One region of the Paenibacillus sp. GXUN7292 genome, then DNA from elsewhere that is predicted to be linked to it. Evidence: riboswitches for the same ligand, from Rfam matches in the RefSeq annotation. Region 1 holds a riboswitch; each other region holds the start of a gene.

Region 1 (5,656 bases):
CGCTATGTGTGAACTTTCCACTCATTTTGGCACAGTTAGGAGCAAATAAGGGCGAATATCTTCGTTAGATTTCAAAAAGGCGCTTTTTAGACGAAATAGCGCTCTCACGATTCGTTAGATCATTTGATTGACTTCGTAGGTAAACGCGCTCGTCCACAGGACGACGGAAGCCGTTTATCCTTGATAAAACGTGCCCGTTTTACGATTTTCCGTATACCGTTTTTTTGATATTTTGCGTGCTTAAAGTCCGTATACTAGGAGTGCTTGCATTGAATACAATAATCAGTTGGTTGGGACAATTCGGCGAAGCATTGTTGCAGCTAGTTACACAGCCTTTTTACTATTTGGCCATACTTTTTATCGTGCTGCAAATGACAAGGCAAATGAGATTAGAGCGGCAAATGTTTGCAGTCAAGCTTCATGACTGGAAGGTTCTGACCATTAAAGCTATTTTTGCTGGTCTTGTGATTGGTATTGCCGCATCAATCATTGGTATATGGATCGGTGCAGCTTTAACAGCTTCGGCTTTGTTATGGCTGTGGGGGATAGCGGCAGTGCTGCTGCTCATTCGCGTAAGGTATTTATGTTTTGCATACAGTGCTGGCCTTATTGCTATTCTGCAATGGGGATTCAGCTTTACTCCGCTAGCAGAGCGTGAGGATTGGCTGGGTTCAGTAGTGAAATCTTTGACAGAAATAGAAGCGGCGTCTTTATTGCTGCTCGTTGCCTTACTGCATCTTGCAGAAGCACTGCTAGTACGCTGGCAAGGCTCCAACTTGTCAACACCGCTTTTTCTAGAGGGCAAACGAGGCAAGCTTGTAGGGGGGTATATGCTGCAAGGATTCTGGCCTGTTCCTTTATTTTTGGTAGTGCCAGCAGCGAGCGGCGGCTTGACCTTGCCCTGGGATCCGCTTTTTTCGCTAGGCAGCGGTCATAGCAACTGGACGATAATTGCATTTCCGGTCATGATAGGCTTTACTGAGCTGACACGTTCTATGCTGCCGGAGCAAAAAGCGAAAGCGGCATCCAATAAGCTTATTATTTACAGCATAATTATTGTGGTGCTTGCTATTGCTGCTTGGCAGTGGGCACCGGTGCTGCCGGTTGCAGCTGCTGCGGCTATTTTACTGCATGAATGGATGGTATGGAGCAGCCAGCGCCATGAAAATGCCCGTTCGCCTCTATACGTACATGACAGCAGAGGCTTACGTATACTTGGCATAGTGCCTCATACGCCTGCTCATACGATGGGTCTGCTGCCCGGAGAAATTATTGTAAAGGTTAACGGCGAAAAGGTGTATACAAAGGAACAGCTGTATGCAGCCCTCATGATAAATCCTGCTTTTTGCAAGCTTGAGGTGCTTAATAGAGAGGGAGAAATGAAGTTTGCGCAGCGCGCACGCTATGCCGGAGAACACCATCAACTAGGGGTAATACTGGCACCGGACGAGCAGGCAACATACTATGCACAAGAAAGCCGAAATCTTTCTTTGCTAGGAATGTTGAAATCTGCACGTACTGCAAATCGACGTAAAATTTTTACAAATCATAGTGATATTGAGTAGCAAAATATGCTAAAATAGTAGTATAAATTTCAATTAATAGATTAGTAGAGTGAATGGTAAAACGACACTCAAACGATAATGGCAAACCCGCCGAAAGCCGGGGACGCAAAGCTAAAGGGCCTCAATCTCTATTTTGAGAAGTGGCAGCCAGCTACCGAAAGGGGAAGTCGACGTGAAGCTGACTAAACGTATTCAACAGCTGTATTCATTATGGGGAAAGAAACTCATTGCCACATCGATTGCACTAACAGTGGCGGCTTCTGCAGCGCCTATCGCTGCTTCAGCATCGGCAGTAGTACAGTTCAAGGATACAACAAACTTCTGGGCTGCTGAATCTATTGATTGGGCAGTAGGCCAAGGTATTGTTAATGGTTATTCTGATGGTACATTCAGACCTAATAATAAAGTAACGCAAGCAGAGTTTTTAAGCATGCTGCTTCGCGCGTTTGAAGTAGATGGCCTGCAGCGTCAAGATAATGCCGCGTGGGACGAGCCTGTTTGGCAGTATGCCAAACAGATGAACTGGGATTTGAAGGATCGTTACGCAGCTGTAAGCCGTGGCGGAGTAGCAACGATTATAGGCAATGCGCTTGGTTATGCATGTTCAACGAATGAGAACATCCAACTGCTCTATGACTATAATTTGTCGAATGGAAAGCATAGCAAAACAATCGAAGGCTATGCAGCTAACGATGGGCTTACTCGCGCAGAAGCGGTTGTGTTTTTACGCAATGTAAAGGCATCAGTAAGCGATCTAAAAGCAAAGCCTGCAAGTGCTGCTCCAGCATGTCCGGCCATAGAAGATCCAAATGCAGAGATTACGCCTTTAAAGCCGCAAGCTCAAGGCAATTATAAAGTATCAACAACAGTCACGAATCAAAGTAAGATTATATTAAGTGGATCGTTTGCCTTAGAGCGTGCTGTTTTAGTCCGCATTACAAAAGGCAAAACAGAAGAAAAGGAAGTTTACGTATCCAAAGGCAAGAAGCTTGAAGTTCCTATTTTCTTGCGCCACGGAGCGGGCTCCTATAAAGTTGAAATTTACGAGAAGGATGTAAATGCTTCTGGCAGCTATAAGAGTGTCGTATGGGGCGATACAGCATTTACAGTAACTAATAAAGATACGAGAGATTGGCAGTATTTGCTGCCTACACAATATGCAGAGAGCGATCATCCAACTATTATTGCTCTAGCTGAGAAGATTACTAAGGGACTAACTACAGATCTTGAGAAAACAAAAGCTATTCATGATTGGGTAGCCAAAAATATTGCTTACGATGTGAAAAGCTATTTGGGCAATGATCTAGTTAATTACTCAGCGATAGATACATTAAACCGTAAAGAAGCGATTTGCAGCGGCTATGTGCATCTTACAGCAGCGCTCAACCGTTCAATAGGCATTAAAACTAGAATTATTAACGGTACAGCCATCTGGGCAGAGGATGGAGAAACTTGGTCCAACACTACTAAGCAAGATAATCATGCTTGGGTAGAAGTGTTGGTTGGCGGCAAATGGGTCATTCAAGATCCGACATGGAATGCCGGCTATGTTGATTTTGACAAGCAAGTATTCAACTTCAAATATAGCGATAAGTATTTCAATCCTACAGCACAACAATTTGCACTAACACATCGCAAAACAGAAGAAAGCCCATTCTAAAATAATGTTAATCCCAGCCTGGATAGGATCCGGTTGGGATTTTTTTTGAATTATAAGAATTTAGAAGTTTGTGATCCTACACTGATGCGGACACTGATGACCGTTAGCGCTCTTTTTTCGCCAACTTCCACTTTCTAGCGGTCAGAAATGTCCGTTAGCGGGAAAAAAGCTAGAGAATCCGGCGGGATCTTCTTCTAACGGTCATAAGTGTCCCGTATATGCAACAAAAAGACTACTTTTTGGTTCTAATGGTCATTTATGACCGTAACGCAAATAGCTTCTCATCTTTTGTTCTTTACACACGATGGCGACAAGTTAGGTCGCCAATAGGTGAGCTGCCCACAATTGTACATATAAAAGAACCCTCACAGCCAATTCAAGGCTGGAGGGTTCTTTCACTAGTTAAGAATTATTTTTTAATAAGGAAACGGCGACGAACAAGTAATGCAATACCTGTCATAGCGATAGCTGCACCTAGCAGCTGAACTAGCAAGAAGCTATCTTCACCTGTTTTTGGAAGCTTATCAACGTCCGGTGTTTCGACACCGCCACGTGGAACTTCTTCAACGACGATTTCGTAGAACAATTCTTCTTCATTGCCGTCCTCATCGGTAACGATGATACTGAAGCTGTCATCACCTTTGAAGCCTGGCTTCGGCGTATAAGTCCATTTGCCGTCTGGCGTTATTTCAAGTTCGCCATTTTTCGGAGGCTGACCCGGTTTAGTTGTTTTGTTGTCTGGAACATCTACTTCACCTTCAACAGGTGTTTCTTCAGGCGTTTCTTCCTTCGTTACTGGCTTCTCCGGCTTCGGTGTTGGAGCTGGAGTCGGAGTTGGCTTAGTTGAAGGAGTCGGCTCCGGTGAAGGAGTAGGTGTTGGTGTTGGGTTACCTGACTCTTCTGGTTCAGTCGGCTCTGTCGGCTCTGGCGTTGGTGTAGGCGTCGGAGTCGGTGTAATGATTGGACCAGGAATGTAGAGCTGGTTTTCGATTTCAATTGTTTCTGTATTATTATTTGTAATAGTTACTGTAGTTTCACCATTTCCAATAATAGTATATCCTGATGGCGGTCTTACCTCTTTTAGAGTATAAGTACCTACTGGAAGTGTAATGGTAGCAGGTTGAACTGCCTCATCTGTGGAAATTGAATCTCCAGTCAGAACAAGCTCGCCATCTGCATTTGTTTTACCAGTTGCTCTCACAATGCGATCAGCATCCAGCAATTGGAACTCTGCATTTGCTAGTAGCCTCTTGGGGCTGCTGTTACGAGCAATTTTTGTAACGACAAGTTCTCCGTCTGGCGCTTTGTCGTTCTCTATTGTAATCGGAGTAGCAGATGGATCAATTTTTACATCAGTTGTAGAATCAAGCTTTACATTTTTTGAAGCATTTGAGATTACATATCCGAACTGTGTTTTAACCTCTTTTATGACATAGTCGCCATAAGGTAAATCAGAAGTTTCTACAATTCCATTTTCGTCGGTAACTAATGATTCAAGTAAATTGTTAGGGAAGTCTTTATGATAAAGTTCAAACTTAACGTTTTCCAATTTCTTGTTGTGGTCATTAGCATCGACTTTTACGAATTTTAGTTTACCTATTGGTTCAGTGCTATTCTTGACTTCATACTCGAATGGAGCTGTTCCGGTTAATACGACTAGCTTATCATCATTAGTGTCGCTTAGACCGTAAACACCGTTATTGTACATATGGTAGCCGTAAGGAGCAAGTGTTTCAACCAATACGTACTCAAAGTTCTGATATAAGCCAGCGAAGGTCAGTTCGCCATCAATAGTTGTTCCTGTTCCTTTAACTACTGCATTCTGGCCATTAGCCAAGTAATCATCTTTTTCGTAAATATTGAACTTAGCACCATCAAGAGGAGCATTAGTTAGAGCATCGATCTTTTTAACTTTCAGATCTCCTGTAGGTTTAATTGTATTTTCAACGGACTGCGATATAGCAGTTATAGAGTTAATAGTAACAGGATATTCTCCATTTCCTTGTAAATCATAATATTTTGGAGGAGCTACTTCTTTAAGGATGTAGTTACCAAAACGAACGTCGTCGAATAATAACTTGCCATCGTTGTCTGTCGTTCCAGATTTTAGTACTGATCTGTTATTGGCTCTTAGTAGCTGGAATTCCACATCTTTAAGCGGTTCGCCGAGTTCGTTAACTTTAGTTACTTCTAGCGTACCTACATAAATGGATGCTGAACCTCCCCCGCCTGATAGTTGAAAACTAATTGGAAACTCGCCTGAAGTGTTTGAATTTTTAATATCGTTGGCTTCAAGTTTTGCAGCATTTGAAATCGATACATTCGTTCCTTCTTCAGCATTAATTAGTGTTGAATAGTATAGAATAAATGCTGATTGAATCTCTTCCTCAAATGTTAGTTCGAAGGTTGAGCCGTCTTCACTGATCTTAAG
Region 2 (5,656 bases), on a different contig from region 1:
AGTGTAGTGATTAATGCAGCGATTTCCTCAACGGAACCAAGTTGTTCTTCGGAAGAATCGGCAACATTTTGTGCGTTTTCTGTGACGGTTTGTGCAAATCGAGCCATCTCATAGACGGTGGATGTGACTTGCTGCGCTGAAGCGGATACTTCTCCGGAAGACATTGAGATATGTTTAATTTGATCTGCAACTGCGTTGATTGAAGTATGGATTATACCGAATGCCCTGCCTGTATGATGCACCATCTCCAGTCCGGTTTGCATCTCCTGTATCACCTGATCCATCGAATCAGATGAAACGCTTGTGTCTTCTAGGATAAAATTGATAATCCCCGTAATTTTACTCGCCGCATCTACGGATTGCTCCGCCAATTTCCTTACCTCGTGCGCAACTACAGCAAATCCATCGCCATTTTCGCCGGCTCTTGTCGCTTCAATCGCCGCGTTCAAAGCAAGTAAATTGGTCTGGGAGGCGATTTGGGTGATGAAATGAACCATTCCTTTGATTTCTTCAGATCGACGACTCAACATTTTTATTTTTTCAGAAGATATAGTGACCTTTTCGCTAATTCGCAGCACCTGTTCAACAACTTTATTGATCATAATATTTCCTTCGGTGGCTTCGTTTGCTGTTTTTATGGAAATATCGGAAACTGTACGCGATGTTTCCGCAATCTGGTGAACACCGGAGGCGATTTCCTGAATAGCCAATGAACTTTCCTCGGTTTGTCTTTTTTGTGTTGTGGCGCCGCTTGAAATGTCTTGAATATGTTTGACCATTCCTTTAATGGCTCGCCGATTAGATTCGTAATTGCTGTTCAATTGCGACGCAGCCTGAAACAGCTTATCTGCACTGCAAGAAAGCCTTTCCATGATGCCATTTAAAATTTGCTGCTTATGTACTTTTTCGTCCAGATCCGTTTGCAGCCTTCTTTTGTGCATGATCTGCCACATGATAGCGCCCGCGGTTCCAATTAAGAATAAGGCGTGAATTGCCACCATGGAAAACGGATATTCCGTTACTCCATAAACATATGCACCCAAAAAGAAATATCCCGCTATATGCTGTACTGCAAATAAAACAGTCATGATCACAATGAGAGTAATTTTTTCATAGTACCCTACGATGGCTAGGACCATAAATATAGAAAAATGATACTCGACCATCCCTTCCCCGCCAGCAATCATAGAGATGCTGCTGAAAGTAATGGCAAGTGTATTCATTAAAGGGACATAGGGATGATCTCGATTTGTGCGCAAGAGTACCAGCGCAGCTGTAAAAAATATAACGGGGGCGATCAAAAACATATTAGTGACCAAGCTGATTTGTTCATCAAAATGAATCCCATGAGTTCCTGACCAATAGTCGGATATACTGAAAAAACGATGGAGAAAATGCACAATAATCGATACAATGAGAACGATCACTGTCAATAACAGCATGATGCGATTTTTTTCACTTGTCAATTTCGTTGTTCCCTCCTGGATGTCTAGCCGTGCTCATTACCTTCCGTTGTATGCTCAAAAAAATGCATAAAAACCCCCGAAAACGGAGGTTTGACTTTCCACGTTTACGGTAACTGGCAGGCATAGTTTCTAAGACCTTAGCCCCTGTAGCTTTGCGTCGCCACTTTTCAGTGGGTTTGCCTTTTTCGATTTTTTCTGACGTACACTTAATTCGATGTTTTTCTGGTTATTCCTTCCTACTTCCGGGAATATTTTTTATTTTAGCGAGACTAAAGACCCCTCATCTTACTTCTGATCCGTCATTTTTCGCCCCGGCACTAACTCCAAACTAACAAATTAACCCCCACTCGTCATTTCGAGTGGAGGCCGATTGAACAAAAATTGCAAGACTATCCAAAGCAATCGATGCTGCTATTTATGTGGTCTTTCCTGCATTATCAACCCGAGAAATTGTAATTTCTCTCTTCATTATTGTTGCCCAGAAATTGCTGCACGTCCTCCATCGTCGGCATGCCGGGCTGCGCGCCGAAGCGTGTCACAGCCAGTGCGGATACACTAGTGGCAAGCTGCAGCTGAGCTGCCTCATCATAACCGGAAGCAATGCCAAATGTAAGAGCGGCGTTATACGAATCGCCTGCACCAGTCGTATCGACCACTTCTACCTGATAAGCTGCCATGCGCAGCGCAGTCTTGTTCTTCTGCTTATAGATCGAGCCTTTTTCTCCAAGTGTAGCAACTACACAGCCAGGACCTTGTGCCAGCAGCGAATCAATCGCCTCTTCAAGCGATGCTTCATCTGCTTTCAGCCCAGTCAAAGCATATAGTTCAGTCTCATTCGGTGTAATATAGTCAACGAGCTGCAGCAGCTCATCAGGCAACTTCATAGCAGGCGCAGGATTTAGCACAACCGTTTTATGATGTTTTTTAGCCAGCTCAGCTGCACAGCAGATCGTTTCTAACGGCACCTCCAACTGCATCAGCAAAATATCCGCTGCAGCAATTTGTTCTTCCAAATCAGTAATATTGGCAGGCAAGCAATAGCCATTAGCTCCTGGCACAACAATAATTTGATTGTCGTTGTCAGCCAGAACAATGGAAGCAATGCCTGTAGCAAACGGTGCTCGCTGAACCCCATTTGTATTCACTCCGCTCTCTGCAAGCGAACGCAGCAAATCGTCACCAAACGAATCATTTCCTACAAACCCAATCATACGCACTTCTGCGCCTAAACGAGCAGCCGCGACCGCTTGATTGCCGCCTTTGCCGCCCGGAACAAAATGCACCTCTTGACCAGATATCGTTTCCCCAGGTACCGGAAATCTTGAGCTTTTTACTACAATATCCATATTTAAGCTGCCTAACACGGCAATTACAGGCGTTTTTCCCATCACAAGTTTTGCTCCTCATGTACTTTTAAAAGTTGAACAAACAAACTTAACACGTACCTTATTATAACTTGCCTTCCCTGTATGCAGCATCCAATCTTCCAAACAAATCTTTAAAAACCATATCACGGTTAACGAAATTTGCAACTCTAATCAGATGCCTGCTGTGATCAACGCTCCACGTTACCTGATCCGTTAAAACAGGGCTATGAACAATATCAGTAGGCACTGCTTCAGGCTGAAGCAGCCAAGCGATAGCTGAAATATCCCAAATGACACGAGAATAGGCAAAATGATCGTTAGCGCACGATTCATAGCGCTCCGCCAGAAATTGTCCGATAGCCCCCTTGTCCTTAACATACTCATTAATTTCAGGCAGGCTTGTAATCAAATGTGAAGCGACACCTGCACATGGAATGAGCACAAGCGGAGCACCGCAATCCAGCACCGTTCTGGCGGACCAAACGTCCTGCACCAGATTAAACTCCTTTGTTTGCGGCCAATGCAGCGCATGTCCGCCTAGCCAAACAACGACAATATGATTAATAATTTCTGGCGCTAACAAAATGGCGGAAGCTACATTCGTAATCGCCCCAATGGCCACAACATAAAGCGGCGCTTCGGGACTGGCCTCTTTTGCCTTTGCAATTAAATCTCGCGCGGCTGCGCTGTCAATTGGTTCATTCTCCTTCAACATAAAGCTCTCAGACCCTTTAAAAACAAAATTATGATCTGAAACATTCATGCGGTGAAGTATATGTTGAATTTCCTCATAGCTTTTTTCCATGCCATCTTTTGCACCGTCGGACAAGGAGTTATGAAAAGGCGCCGCATATATCGCTTTTAGGTCAATACGTTCCTTAGCCAGCAGCGTATACACGATAGCAAACTGATCATCAATTTCATTAAACGTATCTGTATCAAGCACCATGCTTATTTTTCCCTGCGGCGGATTTAATCTTTTCAAACGCTGCTCCTCTGTTAAACCGGACAGCTGTTTCATAGTCAGCCCTCTCCTTTAAACGTTTTTAATAATTAAATTACGGAATATGCTTATTTTAATCTACCATTTTATTGGCATCTGCTATATAATCTTTCGGAGAATAAATTATACTTTTCGGCTTTTTTGAAACACGCCACTTCCTGGGGAGGCTATTATGAATATTCAATGTGAGCTGGATTTTTTTACGAAGGATACGAGGAAGGAAAAGAGCTATATTGATTTCCATAGCCATAATGGCTATGAGCTGGTTTATTATGCAAGCGGACACGGGCGAACAACGATCGGCGATAAAGTGTACCCTTATCAAGCAGGACAATTTTCTGTTATCGAGCCAAATTGCCCTCATGATGAATATCGTGAATCGGCTACCGAGGTGCACTTCCTCGTATTTTCCTATAACAATTACCCGATTGCGCTGCGCAATCATGTGTATACAGAGCCAGGGGACGCGCCGATCAAGCAGCTGATGCACAAGCTCGGTGAGGAAATGCTGCGAAAAAACAGCTTTTCGCCGATTTTGCTCCGTTGCTATTTAACAGAATTAATTGTTGAGATTGGCAAAATATCAGGAGAGAAATTGCAGCATGCGGAGCCGGAAGATCAGCTTCTTTACGCCAAAAGCTATATTGAGCAGTACGCAGCAGACAAAATTAATTTACCGAAGCTAGCGGAGACGCACGGTTATAGCTACGATTATTTCCGCCATCTTTTTAAAGAGAACACCGGCTACTCGCCTATGCAATACATTATGCTTCATCGTTTTAAAAAGGCAAAGCAGCTGCTTGCCGAAAGCCGTGAATCCATTACGACCATCGCACTGGAATGCGGATTTTCCAACACGCCGCAATTTTGCGCTATGTTCAAAAAACAGTTTGGCGTCAGTCCGCTGCAGTATAAGGGAAAGATAAGCAATAAAAACTCATAAAAAAACATGCAGCTAAGCAAGGAGAAGAAGCTACATGTTTTGGGTAGGTGCGTTAACTGTTAATATACAAAAAACTTATCAGTAGAGCGCAAATCTTATAGAAAAAGTCCCAAGGCTGCGATGCATGCCCTGGGACTCTTGTAAATTGAAGCAGTAATGAAAAAGAGTGTCGATTACTTGTGGACAACCAACTTTTTAAGTCCGACTTGATTGCAGCCAGCATCCCTAACGGTTGCTTGTGCCTTTTCCTCCCTAGCTGGTCAGTCGTTCCGTTATTACGCTCAAAATCATAGTTTTTAGGCGGCAAAGTGACAGACGTTCCGTTATTGATCCATAAATCGCAGAAAAAGTCCCATTTTGATCCAAATAGCGGATTGTGTGACCGCGAAATTAAAAAAATGACGGTTTTGACGCAAATAACGGAACGTGTGACCATTTCGATTCATTGTAGGTAACCTCAGCGGCCTGGATTATACCCCACGAGTGATCGGCTCAATGCGGTATGCCTTCTTGCCATCCGCCGCCTCAACAGCATCATGATCCACAACATGCCAGCCGATCGATAACGTCTGCTCAACCTTCGCTTTTTCTTCCTCAGTCAAAGCAATATGAACAGCCTCCTTGCCTGGCTCGAGCAGCAGCTCGCCTTCCTTTTGCAAAGCAAGCAGCATCCAGCTGTGTGTACCGCGCAGCGTGCTGAATTTAATCTGGTATCCTTCTTTAACCGCTTGCTCGAACAACTCCGGCTGCTCATTAGCAAGCTTGGTCAATTCCTCATACTTCACTTGGAACTTGGTTTCATCCTTAGGCAGTTCGCCTGCTTGTACACGGCTGATCAGCTCGTCGGCCGGCCACCCATGAACACGCAAGGTTTCCA
Region 3 (5,656 bases), on a different contig from region 1:
GAGGTTGGTTATGCCAATGAAGGCAAGGCCATTCATATAGAAGATGCAATTACAGAGCGGACGGCAGCTATTATATATGTCAAATCTCATCATTGTGTACAAAAAAACATGCTCTCGGAGGTTGAAGCCTGGCAGGTTGCGCAAAAAAGAAATATACCGTTTATTATCGATGCGGCGGCGGAAGAAGACTTGCAGCGTTATATACACTGCTCGGATCTTGTTATATATAGCGGTTCGAAAGCAATTGAAGGGCCTACGACTGGACTTGTATGCGGCAAGCGCAAGTATGTCGATTGGGTAAAGGTGCAGCTGCATGGTATTGGGCGCAGCATGAAGGTTGGCAAGGAAGCGATATTCGGCCTGCTGCAGGCAATGGATGAGTATATGGTGAAAGAAGACAGAAGCAGGCAGGAGAAGGAGAGGCTGCAGCAGCTTATGCCGCTGAATGAATGTAACGGTGTGCAGGTCAGCATAGTCCAGGATGAAGCGGGACGACCGATTTTTCGCGGCCGTATATCGATCGATCCGAAGCTCGCCGGAATAACGGCTGAGCAGACAGCAGCTGCGCTACAGCAAGGCGATATTGCCATTTATACACGCGATTATGGGGTGAAGCAAGGCTTCTTCGATATTGATCCACGCAGCTTGCGCGGTGATGATATAGCTATTATTGCAGCTAAAATAACAGAATTGGTCGGTGAGAACGAATGGGGAACATAAATCAGCGTTTCTATAAAGGGCGTGCGGCCCTAAATGTGCTGGCAAGCAGTGTGGAAAATGCGCAGGCAGTATTTGAAGCTGCGGAAGGGTATGTTTTAGTTGGAGTGCTGTCCAAGGATTATCCGACAGTTGAGGCGGCAGTAGCAGCTATGATCAATTACGGCCAAAAAATTGATGGCGCGGTTTCCATTGGGCTCGGCGCGGGCGACAATCGCCAGGCTGCGATCGTTGCTGAAATTGCGAAGCATTATGCAGGCAGCCATATTAATCAGGTATTTCCGGCAGTAGGCGCTACGCGTGCGAATCTTGACTCCAAGGAAAGCTGGATTAACAGCCTTGTATCGCCATCGGGCCGAGTCGGTTTTGTTGATATTTCAACAGGGCCATACAGCGCCGCAGAAGTGGAAAAGGCAATTGTGCCGGTACGTTCAGCGATTGGGCTTGTACGAGATATGGGCGGCAATGCGCTTAAGTATTTCCCGATGGGCGGACTCGAGCGCGAGCAGGAATATCGCGCAGTCGCACAGGCTTGCGGCGAAGCGCAATTTGCGCTTGAGCCGACTGGCGGCATCGATATGGATAATTTCGCCGACATACTGCAAATTGCACTGGAAGCTAAGGTGCCACAGGTGATCCCTCACGTGTACAGCTCTATTATTGATAAAGCTACCGGCAAAACTAATATTGAGAAGGTGCGTGAACTGACTAGGATCATGAAGCAGCTGGTGGATCAGTATGAGTAAAAAGATAGCATCCTTTGGCGAAGTCATGATGCGGTTGGAGGTTCCTGGCTACGGGCTGCTGTCTCAAGGAAGTACGCTTAACTATTCCTTTTCGGGAACTGGCGTTAACGTCGCCTCGGCTTTGAGCCGGTACGGCCATAGGGGCTATATGATTACTACGCTGCCCGATAACCCGCTTGGCGATGCTGCGCTAAGCTATTTGCAGAAGCTCGGCATTAATATGTCATTGGCTCAGAGGGGCGGGTGCTATATAGGCTCTTATTTTTTAGAAAATGGCTTTGGTGCAAGGCCGAGCCGCGTCACGTATACGAACAGGCTGGAAAGCAGCTTTAATACAGCGGATGGCGCTCTATACTCTTTTACGGAAATAGCGGATAAAATGGATGCGATAACCTTTTGCGGTATTACTTTGGCCATGAATGACAATGTGCGCGGTCAAATGAAGCAGCTGGCAGCAGCTGTTAAAAATAAAGGGGGAAAAGTTGTTTTTGATTGCAACTATCGCCCGTCGTTATGGGGGAAAAACGGCTATGAAGCCGCTCGGCCCCATTATGAGGAAATGCTGCAGCTGGCGGATATTGTGCTGATGAATGAAAAGGACGCTTTGCATGTGCTTGGAATGCAGAGCCAAGCAGAAGCGCGCAAGGAGCAGCTGCTAGAGCTTATTCCGCAAGTGGCAAAAGCCTATCATATCGCTGTTATAGCTGGTACTCAGCGTACGATCCATCCAGACAATACTCATTCGCTGTTAGGCTATATTTATAGGGAACAAGCTTTTTCCTTTGCAGATGCGAACCGCTTTGCTGTTTATGATAGAATTGGTGCAGGCGATGCTTTTACTAGCGGCATCGTGCATGGCGTGCTGGAGCAGCTGGCTTCCGGCGAAATTATCGCATTTGCAGTCGCAGCAGGCATGCTGGCTCATACCGTCGCGGGCGATACGCCTATGGCAAACGTACATGATATTAACCAGGCTGCAGCTTATGCTATGAACCAAACAGTAAGAGATATTGAGAGGTAATGGACGATGAAGCTGAATCAGGAAAAGGGAGCTTTATATTTGCAAATAAAAAATATTATGAAGGACCGTATTTTGCACGGTGTCTATCCGCTTCATTCGAATTTCCCTTCGGAGCCTGAGCTGGCTGAGGAATTCAAGGTGAGCCGGATCACTGTTCGCAATGCAGTCAAAGAGCTTGTGCAGGAAGGCTTTCTCGAAACGAAAAGCGGCAAGCGCACAAAAATTATTCGCAATGATGCGATTGCCGGGCGCATTAAAGGGAAGCGATTCACGGAATTGCTCGAAGAGAAAGGGCATAAGCTCGAGAAGGAATGGCTGTCGGCTTCTATCGAGCATAATGCGCAACAGTCCGAGGTGTATGAGCTATTCGGTGAGCAGAGCGTGCGAATCGAGCGGATTTATTATTTGGACGAGGCGCCGTATACACATTTTACGCATTATTTATCCGCAGATCTAAGCAGCATCGGCCTGGAGCAATTAAATAGCCAGTCCTTGTATGAGCTAATTAAAGAGCAGAATATAATGCTAATGAAATTCCAGGATCAATTCGCCGTAGAGGCAGCTCCGGCTGAGGTAGCGGCATATTTACAGGTAAGCGAGCAGACGATGCTGCTTAAGCGTCTGCGTTTTTCCTATGATGAGAACGGGGAATTAATAGAATATAGTGTGGCGTATTACAACACTATCATCATGCCCTATCATATTGATTATATTTAAATTTTTTAATAATCATATTAGAACAGGATATCTTCCTGTATAATTATGGACAGCGAATAATTTAATAGGCAAAATTACCGAAAGGTAATGACGCAAAGCTACAGGGGCTAAAGTCATTTCGACCATGCCAGCCAGTTGCCGATAGAGTGATGAAGCATGAGCTTATCTATTTGCAACTGGATAAGCTCTTTTTTTTGTGCCTATTAAGCGTTTCGCAGCAATCGCATGAAAACAATAGAGGAGATGATGTCAACATGAAAAAAATGCGTCTACTGACAAAGCTGATGATTTGCATGGTGCTAATGCTTTCCTTTGCAGGGCATAGCTTTGCGCAGGAGCAGACAGCAGAAGAGAATGAGCAGCAAAGGGATGAAATTATATTTGAATTCAGCGATTCTGCTGAGGCAAGCTGGGCTAATCAAGCCATTGGCTTTATGAAGTATAAACAAATATTGTCCGGATACGAGGATGGCAGCTTCCGTCCTAATAAGCCTGTCAGCCGTATTGAAGCTGTCGTGACAGCTGTTCGCCTGATGGGGCTGGAGGAGCAAGCGAAGGCTAAAACCGAAGGCGGAAAGCTGCTATTTGCCGATGCGCAGAAGATCGATAAACAGTACAAATGGGCAAGAGGATACATTATCGTTGCGCTTGAAAAAGGCTTGTTCGATACGTCCGAGAGCAAGCTGGACCCGGAAAAGCCGGCTAGCCGCGTATGGGTTTCTTCTTTATTAGTAAAAGCGCTTGGACTTCAGGAAGAGGCGCTTGCGCTTATGTCGGTAGAGCCGGATTTCAAAGATGTGAAGGCAATTCCGGCGGGTTCGATCGGATATGTGAATGTAGCAGTTAAGCAAGGCATTATTTCCGGTTATCCGGATGAAACGTTCAAGCCGCAACGCAGTGTGACACGCGCAGAGCTTGCTTCTTTGCTGGAGCGTACTGGTGAAAACCTGCAGGAGCAAGACGGTTCTGTAACGGTAACAGGAAAAGTTGTAAGTGTGGAAGCTGACAGTACGAATAATAAGCTTATTAAAATGGTTGTAAAAAGCTTCAACGGCGATACGCTGACTTATACAATTGCAGCAGACTTTCCTGTAGCATTCCATGATCGTTTTATTACAGCAGCAGGAATACTTGCAGGCGACAACGTAGTGCTAATGAGCAAGAATGGTGTAATATGGAAGGCCAGCATTATTAGTAAAGAATATGCAGACGAGGCGGCAGCAGGAATTAATGAGCTTGAAATAAAGCTTGTCAATGACCGCAAAACCGGCATCGAGCTGGAGTACAAGAGCAATAAAGGAAAAGTAAAAGCAGAAATTGAAATGTGGAGCAATGGCAAGAAAGAAAAGCTGAAAGGCGCTGCAGCTGTCGAGGAGCTGAAAACCTTCCTAAAGGAAGCAAATTTAACGCCTCAATTGTCTAAAGAAGAAATTCAGGCTCAAATTTTGCAGGCACTGGGTGTAAAGGACGGCAGCTATGAGCGGCTTGAGGCTGAAGTGAAGTTTTCGAATGGCAGCAAAGTCAAAATTGACTCCAAGCATAAGCAAGAATCAAATAAAGAAGAAGCGAAATATGGCATTAAAGAGTTTGAGCTTGAATTGAAGCTGAAAGACGGACTGAAGATTAAAGCTGAGTACAGCTTCGACGATGGCAAATCCAAGTCCCTGATAGAGCGCGGCTCTGAGAAGCTTTCCGCTGAAGCAGCTGAGAAGTCTTTTGCCAAACTGTTTGAACAGGCTGCATGGACGGATGGTATGAGCAAGGCAGATGCTTTGCAGGCGGTGCTGAAGCATTTTGAGGTACAGGAAGCTGATTTGACTGAGGTCGAGTTGGAAATTAAGTTTTCTAGCGGCAAAAAGATAGAGCTTGAATACGAGAAAGAACATGAGGATAGAGTTAATAGCAAGGATAAAGTAGATAAGCAAAAATAATGATTTCTTCTTAATAAAGGCTTCTCCCAATGGCGGGCAAGATTCATATCTTGCACCGCCTTTTTTCGTTTCAAACACTGATAAAAATGGCGTTTTTCTTTATATGCAGCAGTTGTTCACGAAGTTTCTAAAATTTTGTGACAGGTTTGTGACGCTTTCAAGTATCTATACAATTAATAGTAACAATAAGTTATTATATTTGAAGCAACTAAGAATGATTCTCAATATAATTTAAGATTCATTAAAATATAAGAATTTATAAGTTTAAGAGCTTATAGTGTTCTTCTGCTATTCATTACATTTTAGGCGAGAGAGGTGAAAAAGTAGTTGTCAGTTCGTGCAAGGAAGCCAGCTAATGTGATATTGGCAGCCGTCATCTGCCTTATAGCAGCTGCGGTGCTTTTTACAAAGGTTGAGGCGGCTTCTGATCTTAAAGACGGGTCATATTTGATCGATTATACCGTATTGCAAGCGGATAGTGATTCTGTATCGATCGCGAATGATTATTTCCAGAAGAAAGCGGC

Evidence for each region. A riboswitch is a leader RNA that binds a small molecule or an ion and turns the genes downstream of it on or off. The one in region 1 is predicted to bind cyclic di-GMP.
Region 2: linked by a shared signal. The riboswitch ahead of ACRRU2_RS09310 (methyl-accepting chemotaxis protein) and the one ahead of ACRRU2_RS20040 (transglutaminase domain-containing protein) in region 1 are both predicted to bind cyclic di-GMP.
Region 3: linked by a shared signal. The riboswitch ahead of ACRRU2_RS25730 (S-layer homology domain-containing protein) and the one ahead of ACRRU2_RS20040 (transglutaminase domain-containing protein) in region 1 are both predicted to bind cyclic di-GMP.

Annotation. Positions count from the first base shown of each region.
Region 1 is NZ_JBOZWO010000028.1:22,168-27,823, reverse strand. Features, by position in the region: gene ACRRU2_RS20045 (PDZ domain-containing protein) at 270-1,565, shown strand; cyclic di-GMP riboswitch class I at 1,636-1,724, shown strand; gene ACRRU2_RS20040 (transglutaminase domain-containing protein) at 1,738-3,225, shown strand; gene ACRRU2_RS20035 (collagen binding domain-containing protein) at 3,635-5,656, opposite strand, start outside.
Region 2 is NZ_JBOZWO010000008.1:9,922-15,577, reverse strand. Features, by position in the region: gene ACRRU2_RS09310 (methyl-accepting chemotaxis protein) at 1-1,466, opposite strand, end outside; cyclic di-GMP riboswitch class I at 1,572-1,657, opposite strand; gene rbsK (ribokinase) at 1,904-2,854, opposite strand; gene ACRRU2_RS09300 (nucleoside hydrolase) at 2,916-3,854, opposite strand; gene ACRRU2_RS09295 (helix-turn-helix domain-containing protein) at 4,009-4,779, shown strand; gene ACRRU2_RS09290 (hypothetical protein) at 5,250-5,656, opposite strand, start outside.
Region 3 is NZ_JBOZWO010000050.1:20,645-26,300, reverse strand. Features, by position in the region: gene ACRRU2_RS25750 (DgaE family pyridoxal phosphate-dependent ammonia lyase) at 1-720, shown strand, start outside; gene dagF (2-dehydro-3-deoxy-phosphogluconate aldolase) at 708-1,463, shown strand; gene ACRRU2_RS25740 (sugar kinase) at 1,456-2,484, shown strand; gene ACRRU2_RS25735 (GntR family transcriptional regulator) at 2,491-3,201, shown strand; cyclic di-GMP riboswitch class I at 3,259-3,344, shown strand; gene ACRRU2_RS25730 (S-layer homology domain-containing protein) at 3,456-5,132, shown strand; gene ACRRU2_RS25725 (NEAT domain-containing protein) at 5,460-5,656, shown strand, end outside.